One region of the Pontibacillus sp. HN14 genome, then DNA from elsewhere that is predicted to be linked to it. Evidence: riboswitches for the same ligand, from Rfam matches in the RefSeq annotation. Region 1 holds a riboswitch; the other holds the start of a gene.
The links. Region 1 has a riboswitch for preQ1 ahead of queF (preQ(1) synthase). Riboswitches for the same ligand answer to the same signal wherever they lie in the genome.

Region 1 (8,061 bases):
ACAAACCTATCGCTTTTTCCCTTATGACTTTGAAATCAAATCTATGACTGAGAAGAAGTATGGAAAAGGGAAAATTAAAGATGGCTATTTTGTTCAGGACTGGGGCATTACATATGACGAGTTAGAGCCCTACTATGATCAATTTGAAAAAGCATGTGGCATCTCAGGCGAGGAAAATCCTATGGCTGGAAAGCGAAGCAATCCTTATCCAACCCCTCCAATGAAAAGTACTCGTTCATTAGATAAGTTTACAAAAGCGACAAAGGATTTGGGGTACAAGCCATATCGAATCCCTTCTGCTAACTTATCTGAACCGTACAAGAACCAATATGGTATGCAAATTAATGCGTGTCAATACTGTGCCTTCTGTGAACGTTTTGGATGTGAGTACGGAGCAAAGTCTGATCCGGTGATCTCTGTTATTCCAGCCGCTAAAGAATCAGGGAATTATGAAATTCGCTATCACTCTAACGTGACAGAAATCATCTACGATGGAAATAAAGTAACAGGAGTGAAATACGTAGATGTTCAAAGCGGAGAGGAATTTATCCAGCCTGCTGAGGTTGTGGCCCTAACATCTTACGTGATGAATAATGTTAAGTTCTTGCTAATGTCTAATATTGGTAAGAAGTATGATCCTAAGACAGGTAAAGGTGTTGTGGGACGTAGCTATTGCTATCAGATTCTTCCTGGTGCAACCGGTTTTTATGAAGAGGAGCAATTTAACACTTTTATGGGTGCCGGTGCCCTTGGTACTTCGATTAACGATTTTTATGGGGATAACTTTGACCATTCTGATCTTGATTTCATTCATGGCGGAGTCGTTTCCATTACGCAAACAGGTAAGAGACCTATAGCAAATAATCCAACACCTCCTGATACACCGAGGTGGGGGAAAGAGTTTAAAAATAATTCGATTAAATATTATACACGCACACTCACAATCGGTTCTCAAGGTGCTTCCTTACCTTATAAGGAAAACTTCTTAGATCTTGATCCAACCTATAAAGATGCCTATGGTCTACCTTTATTACGTATGACGTATAATTTTACCCAACAAGATAAGAATCTGCAAAAGTACATTACTAAAAAGGCTGCAGAAATATCTGAGAAAATGGGAGCCTCAAAGACGGTTCCAAACCCAGAGTTAACAGACTATAGCATTGTGCCATATCAGACCACCCACAACACGGGTGGTGCCATAATGGGGGCTGATCCAAATAGCTCTGTTGTAAACAACTACTTGCAGCATTGGAATGCGGAGAATTTATTCGTCGTAGGAGCTTCAGCATTTGCTCATAATGGAGGAGTAAACCCAACAGATACAGTAGGCGCACTTGCCTATCGTGCCGCTGAGGGGATTAAGAAATATCGTAAAAATGGTGGTTCTCTCGTTTAATTTCTAAACAAAAGGAGTGAAGCCCTATGCTTCCTCAAATCGGAATCCCTGGTTTAGTGCTCATCTTAGTATTGTCGCTCATTTTATTCGGCCCCAAAAAGTTACCGGAGATCGGTGCAGCGTTTGGGAAGACATTAGCTGAATTTAAACAGTCTACAAAAGAATTGCTAGAAGATGAAGAGGAACCTAAATCATTACAGGAACCTAAAAAAGAATAATGTAAAGCCAAGTACATCCTTTTGTACTTGGCTTTTTTATTTCTTAATGTTTTCCTTTTGTCCAAACCGCTTGGGCTTTTCTAATGTCTAGCTCCGGCAGGTAAAGGCTAGCGAGATAAGCAAACTACCTGCAGTGGCTAATCGCCACTTCCGGCAGTTTGCTTCTCCGGCCCCACAGGACGTGGGGTCGTTCGATGTTGTCACAGGATGTGACGTTCTTAGTCGAACTTCCTCATTTCCTTCAACCCGCCTGCGCTTTTCTAATGTCTAGCTCCGGCGGGTAGGACCTAGCGAGATAAGAAAAGCCACTGCAGTGAGACAAGCTCACTTCCGTGGCTTTTCTTATCCGTACGGTCCTGACCAACCCGCCTGCGCTTTTCTATGGTGTCTAGCTCCGGCTCCTAGCCCCTAGCGTCATAAGCAATCTAACTCCAGTGGCCTTCAGCCACTTCCGTTAGCTTGCTTATGCGTACGGGGCTAAACAGTCGCCTGCGCTTTTCTATCTATTATCAATCTTCTCCGGATACATATCATGATTCATTAGGCGGTGTTCGGCCATTTTTTCGTACTTGGTGTTTGGTTTTCCGTAGTTGCAGTAAGGGTCGATTGAGATGCCGCCTCTTGGTGTGAATTTACCCCATACTTCAATATAACGAGGGTCCATAAGGTTGATTAAATCGTTCATAATGATATTCATACTGTCTTCATGGAAATCGCCGTGATTGCGGAAGCTGAAAAGGTAAAGCTTTAAGGATTTACTTTCCACCATCTTTTCTCCTGGAATGTAACTAATATAAATGGTTGCGAAATCTGGCTGGCCTGTTTTAGGGCACAGTGTTGTGAATTCTGGGCAATTAAATTTAACGAAATAATCTCGCTGTGGATGTTTGTTATCAAATGACTCTAATACGTCTGGGTCGTAATCAAATGAGTAACTCGTTCCTTGATTACCGAGTAATGTTACTCCTTCTAATTCTTCGTCTTTTCTTCCTGCCATAGTTGGTCACCACTTTCTCAAAGAACAAAAAAAGAGGATGCTCTTCTCATGGAAGATTCACCTCTCGTCCTTTAGTTTTTTATAGAGGGTTTAGCTAGAACCTCTCCCAATTCGGAATGTCCTATACTGTTAATAACTTTAGTATATAAGGGGGAGTCAAAGGTGTCAACGCGCGCTAGTAACCTACTAAAAAGTTTTGATTTCTAGATAACGAGGTAAATTTGTAGAGAACACTCATTTAAGGAGGATTCTCATGCAACCCCATAAATTATACATTAACGGCGAATATGTTGAGTCTACAGGCAGTGAGTTTATTGATATTATAAATCCATCGACAGAAGAAGTTATTTCAAGAACCCCAAAAGGGACTGAGGAAGATGTGAACAAAGCTGTTGAGGCAGCTTTTCATGCTCAGAAGGAATGGGAACTTACCCCCGCTATTAAACGCGGTGAAGCAGTACGTGAGATGGGAGATAAAATAGCAGAGAAACGCGATACATTTATTCAATTACTACAAGAAGAGCAAGGGAAAGCATATGAATTAGCAAGTGGGGAAATCGACCTTGCTATAGATTATTTCCGATACATGTCAGAATGGGCAAGAAGAATAGAGGGAGAAATTGTTCCAAGTGATCGACCAAATGAAAACATCATGGTTTATAAGAAACCTATTGGCGTAGTAGCAGGTATCGTTCCGTGGAACTTCCCTATGTTTATTTTAGCCCGTAAAGTTGCTACATCCCTTGTGACAGGTTGTTCTATTGTACTAAAACCGAGTCAACAAACACCAAATACAGCAGCGGAGTTTACTAAGATCATTGATGGTATGGACTTGCCGAAAGGAATTTATAACTTTATCACAGGTACTGGAGGTACGCTTGGTAATGCCATGGCTACCCACGAGAAAGTTCATATGATCTCAATGACAGGTAGCGTGGGTGCTGGTACCAAGGTTATGGAAGCGGCTGCGCAGAATATTACAAAAGTTAATCTGGAACTGGGCGGTAAAGCGCCAGCTATTGTAACGGCGAACGCAAACTTAGACGTGGCGGTAGAAAATGTGATGCAATCTCGCCTGATTAATAATGGACAAGCTTGTACAAATGCTGAAAGAGTCTATGTACATGAAAGTGTAGCGGAGGAGTTTATTAATCGTCTCCAAAAATCCTTCGAAAATCAAAAACTCGGAAATCCTCTTCAGGACAAAGAAGCGGATGTAGGTCCTTTAATTAGTGAAGACCGTATTCAAGAGGTTGAAAAAATGGTAGAGAGTGCTGTGAGTGAAGGAGCTCGTATCGTAACAGGAGGTAAGCGTGGTGACCAGGAGAAAGGTTTCTTCTATGAACCGACCATCCTAGCTGATGCTACTCATGATATGACGGTTGTACAGGAAGAGATCTTTGGGCCTGTTATTCCGGTTGTGACGTTCTCCACTATTGATGAAGCCATTGAAAAAGGAAACGATACAGTTTATGGACTATCCTCTTCTGTATATACAGAAGACCTTAGTGAAGCCATGCGTATCGTAAATGAACTTAAGTTCGGGGAAACATATGTAAACCGTGAGAACATGGAAGCGGTCCAAGGGTATCACCAAGGACTTCGTAAGTCTGGTATAGGTGGCGCCGACGGTAAGCACGGTGTCGAAGACTTCCTTGTAACGCAAGTGGTTTATATGGATTATAACTCCAGTAAGAAATAATAGAAACGTGGAAAAAGTCCTGTGAGATTTTATCTTGCAGGGCTTTTTTCATTCTCTGACTAGTATATTCCAGTTATTGTGAGGGTTATGACTTTAAATTTATTCGTGAATCCCATACAATAGAATTAATTAACGGAATTTTTAAATAGTTTCAGCTTCAAACGAACCTTCTTTTTTAAAGAAGACTGTAATCGTTTACAAAATGGGGACGAGGTGATTGGATGAACATGCAACGTATTGAAACCAAAAGTGGAAACTACAACATGAAGAACTATGAGGAAACGTATCAAAATTTTAATTGGGATGAAGCTAAATCCAATTTTAGCTGGCATACGTCAGGGAAAGTAAATATCGCGTACGAAGCCATTGACCGCCATGCTGAAAATCCAGATAAGGCAGATCAAGTTGCCCTTATTTACTCTGCACCCGATCGGGAAGAAAAACTGACTTTTACAGATTTAAAACAATCGAGTAATCAATTTGCTAATGTATTGAAAAAATACGGGGTAGAGAAAGAAGATCGTATCTTTCTTTTCATGCCTAGAAGTCCGGAGTTTTACTCCGCTTTCCTCGGGATCTTAAAGGTCGGAGCCATTGCTGGTCCACTGTTTGAAGCGTTTATGGAGCAAGCGGTTCGTGATCGTTTAGAAGATAGTGAAGCTTCCATGTTGGTAACGACACCGGAGCTATTAGAGCGAGTACCTTTTGAAGATTTACCTCACTTAAAGAAAATCGTCTTGGTAGGAGACTCTGATCACACAGGGGATGCGTATATTGATTATTACGCGGAAATGAAAGAAGCCTCTAAAAGTTTTGATGTGGAGTGGGTGGATTTAGAAGATGGTATGCTTCTTCATTATACTTCCGGGTCTACTGGTAAACCAAAAGGGGTGTACCATGTTCACAATGCCATGTTACAACACTATCAAACAGGTAAATGGGTATTGGATTTAAAAGAAGATGATATCTACTGGTGTACAGCAGACCCTGGCTGGGTAACAGGCACAAGTTACGGGATTTTCGCCCCTTGGCTAAATGGCGTTACTAACTTGGTACGTGGAGGGCGATTTAGTCCTGAACAGTGGTATGAAACACTGCAAGATCAAGAGATCACTGTGTGGTATTCTGCACCGACAGCGTTCCGTAAGTTAATGAGTGCTGGTGAGGATATTGTTAAACAATACAACCTGAAGAATCTTCGCCATGTACTCAGTGTAGGGGAACCACTTAACCCTGAAGTTATTGCCTGGGGAATGAATGCATTAGAGCTTCGCATTCACGATACATGGTGGATGACAGAAACAGGAGGTCAATTAATTTGTAATTTCCCTGCTCTTGATATGAAACCAGGCTCTATGGGGAAACCATTCCCAGGGATCGTTGCTTCTATTATTGATAATGAAGGGAACGAACTACCGCCTAATCAAATGGGTAATTTAGCTGTTAAAGCCCCTTGGCCTTCTATGATGCGCGCTATATGGAAGCGACCAGAGAAGTATGAAAGCTACTTCTTAAATGGATGGTACATTTCAGGGGATAGTGCGTATAAAGATGAGGAAGGTTATTTTTGGTTCCAAGGACGTCTGGATGATGTTATTAATACGTCTGGTGAACGGGTAGGACCTTTTGAAGTAGAAAGCAAATTAATTGAACACCCTGCCGTTTCAGAAGCCGGCGTTATTGGTAAACCGGATCCTGAGCGAGGAGAAATCATTAAAGCATTTATTACGTTAAACGAAGGATATTCAGAATCAGACGAGCTTTTAGAAGAGATTCGTCAATTTGTAAAGAAAGGGTTAAGTGCTCATGCTGCACCTCGTGAGCTAGAAGTAAAAGATACCATTCCAAAAACCCGTAGTGGTAAGATCATGCGTCGATTGCTGAAGTCTTGGGAGTTAGGGCTTCCAACCGGAGATGTATCTACGCTAGAAGAGTAAAAGTATTGGGCTGTTCCAAACAGGAACAGCCTTTTATTTATGTGAAATAAATATAAGAAGTGGGCATAAGTAAAATGTTTATAAAATGGTATATTTAGCAGAGTATAATAAAATTACACTTATTCCTTTCGGGGTTAAGGTTGTTAAATAATTTTCAATAAATTTAAGTTAGTAATAAAATTTACTTTAAATAGCTGATATACCAGGGTTTTGCAGTAATGGACGTTTTAGGGTAATCATTATTATAGTTCGTTAGGAAGGAAATTCTTTGTTATAATAATATAATAAAAACTGACGGCTATAAAGGAGCAAAATGTATGCGTCTAAAAAAGTACACAGATTACTCTTTGCGCGTCCTCGTATACGTAGGTTCTAAAGAGCAAGATCATTTATCTTCAATAAAAGAGATTTCTCAAGCATTTGGAATCTCCCAGAACCACTTAAGTAAGGTGGTTTTTCATCTTGGGAAACTTGAACTTATACAAACGATTAGGGGACGATCAGGTGGAATTAAACTTTTAGAACCTCCTGAAAATATTAATCTTGGAGAGGTCATTCGAAAAATGGAAAATGACTTTGTTCTTATAGATTATGGTCAAAAAGAGTCACAAGAGGAAGTTTTAAAACCATCTGATCAGTTAAAGTATGCTCTAGAAGAAGCTTTGCAGTCCTTCTTCTTTGTTTTAAATCAGTATACTTTAAAGGATCTCTTACAAGAAAATGATGAAGCGACTAAAATACTACACCTTGAAAAATAGGTGATAGGGTCACAGAGGAGAGGTTATATGTTCTGCATATAACCCAGATCTTCCCGTCTTTTTCCCTGGATCTACTTGAACCATACATATAGCGAAAGAGTAACCTGGCTAGTCTAAGGTTACTCTTTTGTTTTATTTTCCTGAAATTGAGGGAAAATGAAGAGGACTCTGTATAAAAGGTGGATAAAGTATGTCTAATCAAATATATGATGTAATCGGCGTAGGAATAGGCCCATTTAATCTCGGGTTGGCAGCTCTTATAGAGCCGCTAGAAGATGTAAATGGTCTTTTCTTTGAACAGACAGAGCAATTGCAATGGCATCCTGGAATGTTAATTAAAGGAACAAATCTACAAGTTCCTTTTCTTGCTGATTTAGTTACATTTGCAGATCCTACAAGCAACTACTCGTTTGTTAATTATTTACATAAACAAAATCGGTTGTACCCCTTCTTTTTCTTTCAAGAGCTTCAGGCTCCAAGAGAAGAGTACAATGAGTACTTACAATGGGTGGCGGATCAGTTAAACCATCTACGCTTTGGAGAAAAGGTCGTAGACGTTGAGGAAAAAAGGGAAGAGGATGAACGTTTCTTCACAGTAACCGTGAGAAATCGTGATGGAGAAGAAGTCTATTATAATACAAAACATATTGTGATGGGGACAGGTAGTAAGCCGCTTGTTCTAAAGGGGATGGAGGATCTCCCAGAAGATGACGTTGTTCATACAAGTCGCTATTTATATAAGAAAGAAGAGCTTGTAAAAGGAGAAAAGATTACGGTTATCGGATCTGGGCAAAGCGCTGCAGAGATTGTTGAGGATCTGCTAGTAGAACAAGGCCATTATGGTTTTGAGATAACCTGGCTCACACGTTCACCCGGCCTCTTTCAGCTAGATACGGCGAAGTTGCCTCAGGAATTCTTCTCGCCGGACTATGTCACTTACTTTCATTCATTAACATACGAACAACGAAAGGACACACTCTCTGACCTTGATTCCTTACAAAATGGGGTGGATCCTTCTACTCTAAGTAATATATATAACTGGTTATATCA
Region 2 (8,061 bases), on a different contig from region 1:
TGTTGCAGCCTAAAACATTAGCGATCCTGGAGGACTTGGAGATAATTGACCGCGTATTAGCGAATGGCCACTCCTTCTCTTCCTTAGAATTTATTGAGTTAGAGAGGCAAATCTCTGAACCTCCCAGGAAAGTCGGAGAATCGTGTATGGATTATGAATCCTTAGCGACTCCGTATAATTACGCTCTAATGATTCCTCATGAGACCTTAAAAGCCATATTGCTTGATAAATTAAAGCAATATGAGGGGAGCTTCCGGTACATCCAGCCCGCCCGTTTTACCGGATTTAAAGATGGTAAAGCGCTCATACGCCACACCAAAGATCAATCTATTGAACCCATACATGCGAGATTTTACATAGGAGCAGAAGGACGCAATTCTCCGACACGGAATGCGATGGGACTTAAAGCGAATAATCGAACGTACAATCATCATTTCCTTACGGTGACGATTCCGAGACCCGCTGATTTCACAACAGGTAAGATTGTTACAACCAATCACCGATTCCTGGGGTTGTTTCCGCTACCTGACAACAAGATTAGAACCGTTTTCCTTATTAAAGCAGGGACTTACAAGAGTATGAAGGAAGAAGGGATTGAGTACTTTCACCGGGCTTACGAGGAATTGTGTCCGGAGCTTGGTGAACATGTTGCTTCCCTTGAAAGTTGGAAGGACATTCAATTAATGATCCCTACGATGTATCATGTGAATCGATATGTAGTTGAAAACTTAGCTTTAATTGGGGATGCGGCCCACGCTGTACATCCTATGGCTGGGGAGGGGATGAACCTGGCCATTCAAGATGCAGATGTGCTTGGAGAACTCATTGCATGGATGAAACGGAAGGGTCATTTCGATAATCGTCTATTAAAATGGTATGAAGAAGTTCGGATGCCAAGAGCCAAATTCTTATTAGGATTAAGTCACTTGTCGGCGTTAGCTTATTCTTTTCCTTACCCGTGGTGGAGGAGAATTCGAATTAAAAGTATTGAACAAATGGAACAAGATCCAGCCCTCCATGTTAAGCAAATGCTAAACATCTCAGGGCTTGGTCGATGGGATAATACTGTACTGGATCGGCTCATTCAAATTGGAGCTTTTCCTAAGAGGAAACACACTGTCTCAAGGTCAAAACAGCTGCAATACTTTTTTGAACGTACTGAAGATTATCCATGGGAGAAAGAGGAGTGAAGGGATATGAACATTGTCCAAACGGCATTAAAGGCAAGGAACTGGATGAAGCGAAATGAATCTTTTTTACCTACATGGCATGCGTACGTAGGGTATGAGCTTGATTTATTTAAAACGTTTCGGAACCCGAAGACAGTAGATGAAGTCGCGCAGGAAACAGGTTACAGTCAAGATCTGCTCCAATGTTGGGTGGATGTAGGCGCGTCGATTAAACATCTACGAAAACGCCCAAGAGGAAGGTATCGTACGTCAAAGCACCATTGTGGTGAATTCCTTGAAGAGGATTCAAGGGGAGTAGGTGCCCTGTTGAAAGAAATGATGGAACTCCATATCCCAACCCTTCTTTCTTATCCGGAGTACATGAGATCGAATGAACGTGCTGTATTTAATCATGAGAAGTTTGGTGATGTAGTAGCTGAAACATCTACATTATTAGAACATTTCGCTATTCGCCGAATCAAAAAGATGATGAAGGATCAAGAGGTTCAAACCGTCATCGATCTCGGGTGTGGTCACGGAGGATATTTGCGTAAGTTAGCTAAAGATTTCCCGGAAGTAAGAATGATAGGTGTCGATGTAAACGAACAGGTCGTTGAGTCTGCACAAAAAGCTTCCGAAGGATATGAGAATATTGAATTTATCGTAGCGGATGCGAGTGACTGGCGTCCTGAAGAAGGTCAGGAAGCTGACTTAATCTTATTACACAATGTCTTTCACTACTTAGCTCCGGTGGAACGAGAGGAACTATTAAGCAATTTATCGACCTGGCTTTCTGAAGATGGACGCATTTCAGTTATTACACCAGTGAATGAAGCAGCGCAAGGACAAGCATTCTCAAGTGCCTTTAACAGCTTCTTTACAGCCCATTCGAATTTATATGCTCTCCCGTCTTCTGAAGATATTGAAGAGCTTGCCGAAACATCTGGGCTTACCTTATCCGCCTATAATTCGATCATTAAAGAAGGTGGCTGGTACGCGTTTTGGCTTATGCCACAAACGGAACCGAAATCAGAAATGCATCCAGACCGGGAAACGGAGACTCTTATTGCATCAGGGAAATACTGATCTACATATGTAGATCAGTATTTTTATGGGAACGTATGAAGAGGGGCTGAGTTAGGGAAGGGGCTTGAGAAGAGAAACTATTTCTTTGGCAAGATATAAATAAGAAGAGGCTGTCCTGGCGTTGGGGCAGCCTCTTCTTATATGTATCGTGCTAGGATTACTCGCTCCAGAATGGTAAGAACACAAGGTCGTCTCCGAACACGGGATCTGTGGAAGGGAGGGGGACCTCTTTAATATTGTGTAACACTTCAGGTCTTTCTTTCGAATCTCCAGTTCGCATATCTTTAAACTGGCCGTCTGGATAGGCTCCTACGACAAGGAAATCCTTTGAACCGTGCAATTGCTTGTGGCCAACGCCTGCTGGGATAATTAGTACATCACCTGGGGTTACTTCTAATTTTCGACCACATTGCCCTCCAAATTGGATTGTAGCTTCGCCGCTTAACACTCCGAGAACTTCATGAGCCGTACTGTGATAATGATGATGGGTGAAGACCGAACCAATCCACGTGCTATGCCAACCTTTTTGTAAAAAGATCTCGTCCATTTGGTCAATATATTCATTGAGCACTCCTGGATACACAAGAAGCGGCAAAGTGTTATTCGGGATTTCTCCATCGTCTTCGAAGTAGTAGGTTTTAACTTGATCAGAAAATGCATGCATAAGACTTTCCTCCTATATCCAATTCCTTACATAGTTACCCTCGCCTAGTTATAATTAAACCATAAAATATGAAGAAAAAGGAAAATAAAAGCAAAAAAAGACTCAAGCATCATTATACCTGAGTCTTTAGGTTCTGTAGTTAGTGTCTGTTTTGGAAGAAGGAGATCTCGTCCAGTGCATGATATAAGGTGCTCTTAATCGGAACGTTTGAGAAATGGATACCGAGCTGAATAGCCACTTGAGCAACTCTTGGATTCATTCCACAAATTACTGATTTTACCCCTAATAAATCGAGTGACTGAATGAGCTGATATAAATGGTGAGCAACAAGTGTGTCAATGTTCTGGACACCAGACATATCCAGGAAGAGCGTTTCGTATGGATGCTGATTGCATTGGGCTAGAGTATGTTCTTGTATATGCTTGGTGCGTTCAGGATCTAAATCACCGATAAGAGGGATGATCGCTTCTTGGTCTGTAATAGGGATAACGGGTGCGCTTAATTCATTAATCAGTTGTTGTTGAGTATGGATTTGGCGAATGCTCGTTTCGTAATAATGTTTGGAAAATTGATAGATGACATAGTCTTGCGCATTATTACACATTTGTCCGATGTCCATCGCTTGGTCAAGGGAAAGGTCACTTTCTATGGCAAAGCCTTTCACATAGTCCCATAGAACTTTCCGGAAATTTGAGAACTGCTCCAATACTTGGTGAATCGGAACTTGCTCCCCTGCTCGTTTCTCTGATATACGTTCTGCCCAATCTTTCAATTCAAGGTTTGGGTCTGTCTTTTCTGAAATGAAAACTTTAGATAACGATTGAATCAATTCAAAGTTTTCCTCTCTTAACTGTTCTGTACTTGCTGAACTCTTTGAAGAATAGTAGGAAGTAACATCTTCTCCTCTCATATATAGCCATTGGTCTGTAATTTCATTTGTATGACGTTTTATGTAATCATGAAGTTCATGATATAAATTCATTTGGCTTCCACCTCCACCTTAAATGTGCTTATTCCATCATATCGGACCAAAAAGGGGAATGAAAACAATAACTAGTAATTTCTTATAATTCTTGTTTGGATTATTGAGAAAATAAAAACATCTTGATTTCCGAGTATTTTATGTTGCTGAAAGCATTTTCAACTTGGTACATTGGTATAGGTCAAACGCCATTGACCACCTTTTACCCATAAAAAAGCCGTCAAACGCCCCCCTTTCGTTGTCGTCGATTGCGCCAGGTTAAAACGATATCCTTTGGCTTATTGAACTCCGTGTCCCACAAATGTTTAACCGGTTAAGATAGAAAGGTTTGGCGGCTTTTTTCCCTTTGTGCAATTGGAGATTCTTTTACCCCGTGTGCATTGTAAAAAGACTCCTAAATTGTAAAAACCACTCCCATAAGAGAAAGCTAGCACCTTGGAAACGAGCTGCTAGCTTTCTTTTTTTATGCCTTCAGAGAATGTTTCCGTTAGCGATAGCCTGAGCGGAAGGTGGTTCGGGAAATCACTCGCTTTCCGCGGCCCCACACGAGGTGGGGTCGTTCGACGTTGTCACAGGACGTGACGGTCTTAGTCGAACTTCATTATTCCCTTAAAAGCCTCCTCGTTCGCTTCGCTCTCTGTGGGGTCTCCCCTAGGCTCCTTCTGCCGCAGGAGTCTCGCAATTTCCCGAACCACCTTTGCTATATTTAGAGAAAACGGAAACACGTCATATGAAGCATATCTGCCACTTCCGTTCACTCTGAAGACATTGGGCCGTTTATAAAAATTATAGCTAGGGGTGTCTCGGGAACGAGGAGGCTCGACAGCTCGCCAGGGGCCCAGACATTTCAACCACTCATCAAACATGACGGCCTCTACTGAAAGAAAGCATCTTACGTTTTGGGGTGGGGTGTGTTACAATCGTTAAAGATAAAATTGAATGTAAATCTGCACAGGTGATGCAGGAGAGGTTCTAGCTACACCCTCTATAAAAAACTAAGGATCGAACTATACCTTCCTTAGGTATGGTTTTTTTATTTAGTTCGGAAAGAAGTATGGGTGTGTAGAATTCTCTTTTTCTATTGAAAGGAGAATTTTTTTATGGATAAAAAGAAAGCTTTAGTCGTATTTAGTGGAGGGCAAGATAGTACAACTTGTTTGTTCTGGGCGATGAAGCATTTTGATGAAGTGGAAGCGGTGACGTTTGATTATAACCAGCGTCACGATGAAGAAATAGAAGTGGCTAAAGAAATCGCGGAAGATCTTGGGGTGAAGCATACGATTCTTGATATGTCTTTATTGAGTCAATTAGCTCCGAATGCTCTAACGCGTGATGATATTGAAGTGAAAGATGGGGAGAATGGAGATTTGCCATCTACATTTGTGCCGGGACGTAATCTATTATTCTTATCATTTGCATCTATAATGGGGAAACAGATCGGTGCTCAGCATATTGTTACAGGGGTATGCGAGACGGACTTTAGTGGATATCCGGATTGCCGTGATGTATTCATAAAGTCGCTTAATGTGACGCTTAACCTGTCGATGGATGATCAGTTTGTGGTTCATACGCCACTTATGTGGTTAGATAAAGCCCAGACGTGGGGACTAGCGGATGATTTAGATGCTTTAACTTATGTAAAGGAACGGACGTTAACGTGTTACCACGGGGTGCGAGGTTCAGGTTGTGGGGAGTGCCCATCTTGTAAATTGCGCCAAAACGGCTTAGACACCTATATGAAACAAAAAGAAGGAGCGAACGCATAATGGCTATGGATCAATATGGATTTCGCATCGTAGAAGATTTACAAAAAATTGACCAGGATATTAAGCGTAGTGACCTTAAGTATCATAAGAAACGCGTTATGGTAAGTAAAGAGTTTACGTTTGATGCTGCTCACCACTTACATTGTTATGAAGGGAAGTGTAAGAACCTTCATGGACACACGTATCGCGTCGTGTTTGGAATTAGTGGGTATACGGATGAAATCGGAATTGTAATGGACTTTGGGGATATTAAGCAAATTTGGAAAGAACAAATTGAAGTTCATCTGGACCATCGCTATATTAACGAAACCCTTCCTTTAATGAACACCACAGCTGAGAATATGGTGGTGTGGATTTATGAGAAGATGGCAGGAGCCATCCCTCAGGATGAACAATCCCTTCGCGTGGAGTTTGTGAAGCTTTATGAAACGCCAACTAGCTTTGCAGAGGCAAGAAGGGAGTGGATGGAGCTTTGAGTAAGCTTCCAGTTCTAGAGGTATTTGGACCGACCATCCAAGGGGAAGGGATGGTTGTTGGGCGAAAGACCATGTTTGTTAGGACAGCTGGGTGTGATTACAGTTGTGCTTGGTGCGACTCAGCGTTTACTTGGGATGGAAGTGCGAAAGAGGACATTCGTCTATTAACGGCGGATGAAATCTTTGAAGAGCTACGAGATGTTGGTGGTGATGCTTTTGATCACGTTACAATCTCTGGCGGAAATCCTGGGTTGTTGAAACATATGGGTACCCTTGTTGATCTCTTGCATGAGAATGGGTGTGAAGTGGCCCTTGAGACGCAGGGGAGCAAGTGGCAAGACTGGTTCAAGAATATTGATGACTTAACGATCTCGCCTAAACCTCCAAGTTCCTTGATGAAGACGGATTGGCATAAACTTGATGAAATTATTGCGGAGCTTAACCCGCTTACGACGAGCTTAAAAGTGGTCGTGTTTGATAAAGAAGATTTGGAATATGCCAAAGGAATCCATAAGCGCTACCCGAACATTCCGTTCTTTGTACAAGTAGGGAATGATGATACAGAAGAAGTGGACGATACGAAGTTGATGCATCATTTACTTGGTAAATATGAATGGCTTATTGACCAGGTGATGGCTTCAACTGAATTGAACCGCGTGCGCGTCCTTCCGCAAGTTCATGCGCTCTTATGGGGTAATAGAAGAGGTGTATAGGTTGTAGAAAGCCGTATTCCAGTGAAGGGATACGGCTTTTTTTGATGAAGAAAAAAGCTGCTCCTGTTTATCAGGAGCAGCTTTTCTTTCTATATTAATAGGGGGGTTAACTTACTTGAGAGTCTTCTTGTTCTTGCTCTTTTTGAAGACGTTTCTTACGTTTTAAGCGTCGTTTGATTTGTTTAGAATCTAAGTTAATCGTTTTTGGTTGATAGTCATCAGAGGCTACGATATCTTCGGTCGAAGCTTTCATAAATGACCAGGCCAACATCACCATGATGAATAGTAATGGTGTTCCGCCAACGATACTGGCTGTTTGCAATGTGCCTAATCCGCCTAGAATCATTAACGTTAATGGAAGTAAGCAAAGAGCAAATGCCCAGAATAGGCGGTTCCAGCGTAGTGGCTCATCTTCAACGTAATTCTGTACAACAGAAGCCAGGATATACGAACTGGAGTCAAATGTTGTGGCTAGGAAGATAATAGCCAATACGGTGAAGGTTGCAATCATAATTGGAGCCATTGGAAGCTGAGCAATAACGCTAATAATGGCAGCCGGTGCCCCTTGAGTATTTAAAACATTAATAACATCAAACTGACCTGTTAGTTGCATGTACATTCCGAAGTTTCCGATTATCCCGAAGAATAAGATGCTTCCAAGCGTGCCGTATAACATTGTTCCAAGAACCATCTGTTTAATTGTACGACCTCGGGAAATTCTGGCGATAAAGAGTCCTACGAACGGTGCATAAACAAGCCACCAAGCCCAGTAGAAGACTGTCCAGGATTCAGGGAAGTTCGTTTCAGCAAATGTGCTTAGACCAGCAAACGATTCTGTCCACGTACTCATGCGGAAGAAGTTATCTGCTAATAATCCAAGACTATTAAACGTTGTTTCAGAGATAAATTTAGTTGGTCCGAAAATAAATACAAAAGCAAGTAAGAAAAGTGATAACCATAAGTTCACATCACTTAGAACTTTAATCCCTTTTTTCAATCCGGAGTATGCACTAATGGCAAAGATAACTGTACAAACTAACAGTATACCCACTTTTAGTTTAAGTGTAACTTCAATTCCAGTAAGGCTTGAAATACCTTGTGCGATCATTGGTGTACCAAGCGCAAGGGTTGTCCCAGCACCGCCCATTAAACCGAACATGAATAGAACATCAATAATCGTACCAAGTGGCCCGTCTGCTCGTTTC

Region 2: another riboswitch for preQ1. It lies ahead of queC (7-cyano-7-deazaguanine synthase QueC); the one in region 1 lies ahead of queF (preQ(1) synthase).

The regions. Positions count from the first base shown of each region.
Region 1 is NZ_JAJOLR010000007.1:10,341-18,401, reverse strand. It holds gene LQ226_RS17755 (GMC family oxidoreductase) at 1-1,399, shown strand, start outside; gene tatA (twin-arginine translocase TatA/TatE family subunit) at 1,426-1,617, shown strand; gene queF (preQ(1) synthase) at 2,117-2,614, opposite strand; PreQ1 riboswitch class I at 2,680-2,724, opposite strand; gene aldA (aldehyde dehydrogenase) at 2,868-4,316, shown strand; gene acsA (acetate--CoA ligase) at 4,538-6,253, shown strand; gene LQ226_RS17730 (Rrf2 family transcriptional regulator) at 6,571-7,011, shown strand; gene LQ226_RS17725 (lysine N(6)-hydroxylase/L-ornithine N(5)-oxygenase family protein) at 7,202-8,061, shown strand, end outside.
Region 2 is NZ_JAJOLR010000006.1:185,360-193,420, forward strand. It holds gene LQ226_RS17265 (FAD-dependent oxidoreductase) at 1-1,190, shown strand, start outside; gene LQ226_RS17270 (class I SAM-dependent methyltransferase) at 1,197-2,255, shown strand; gene LQ226_RS17275 (cupin domain-containing protein) at 2,413-2,919, opposite strand; gene LQ226_RS17280 (STAS domain-containing protein) at 3,059-3,901, opposite strand; PreQ1 riboswitch class I at 4,862-4,906, shown strand; gene queC (7-cyano-7-deazaguanine synthase QueC) at 5,002-5,667, shown strand; gene queD (6-carboxytetrahydropterin synthase QueD) at 5,673-6,143, shown strand; gene queE (7-carboxy-7-deazaguanine synthase QueE) at 6,140-6,856, shown strand; gene LQ226_RS17300 (BCCT family transporter) at 6,963-8,061, opposite strand, start outside.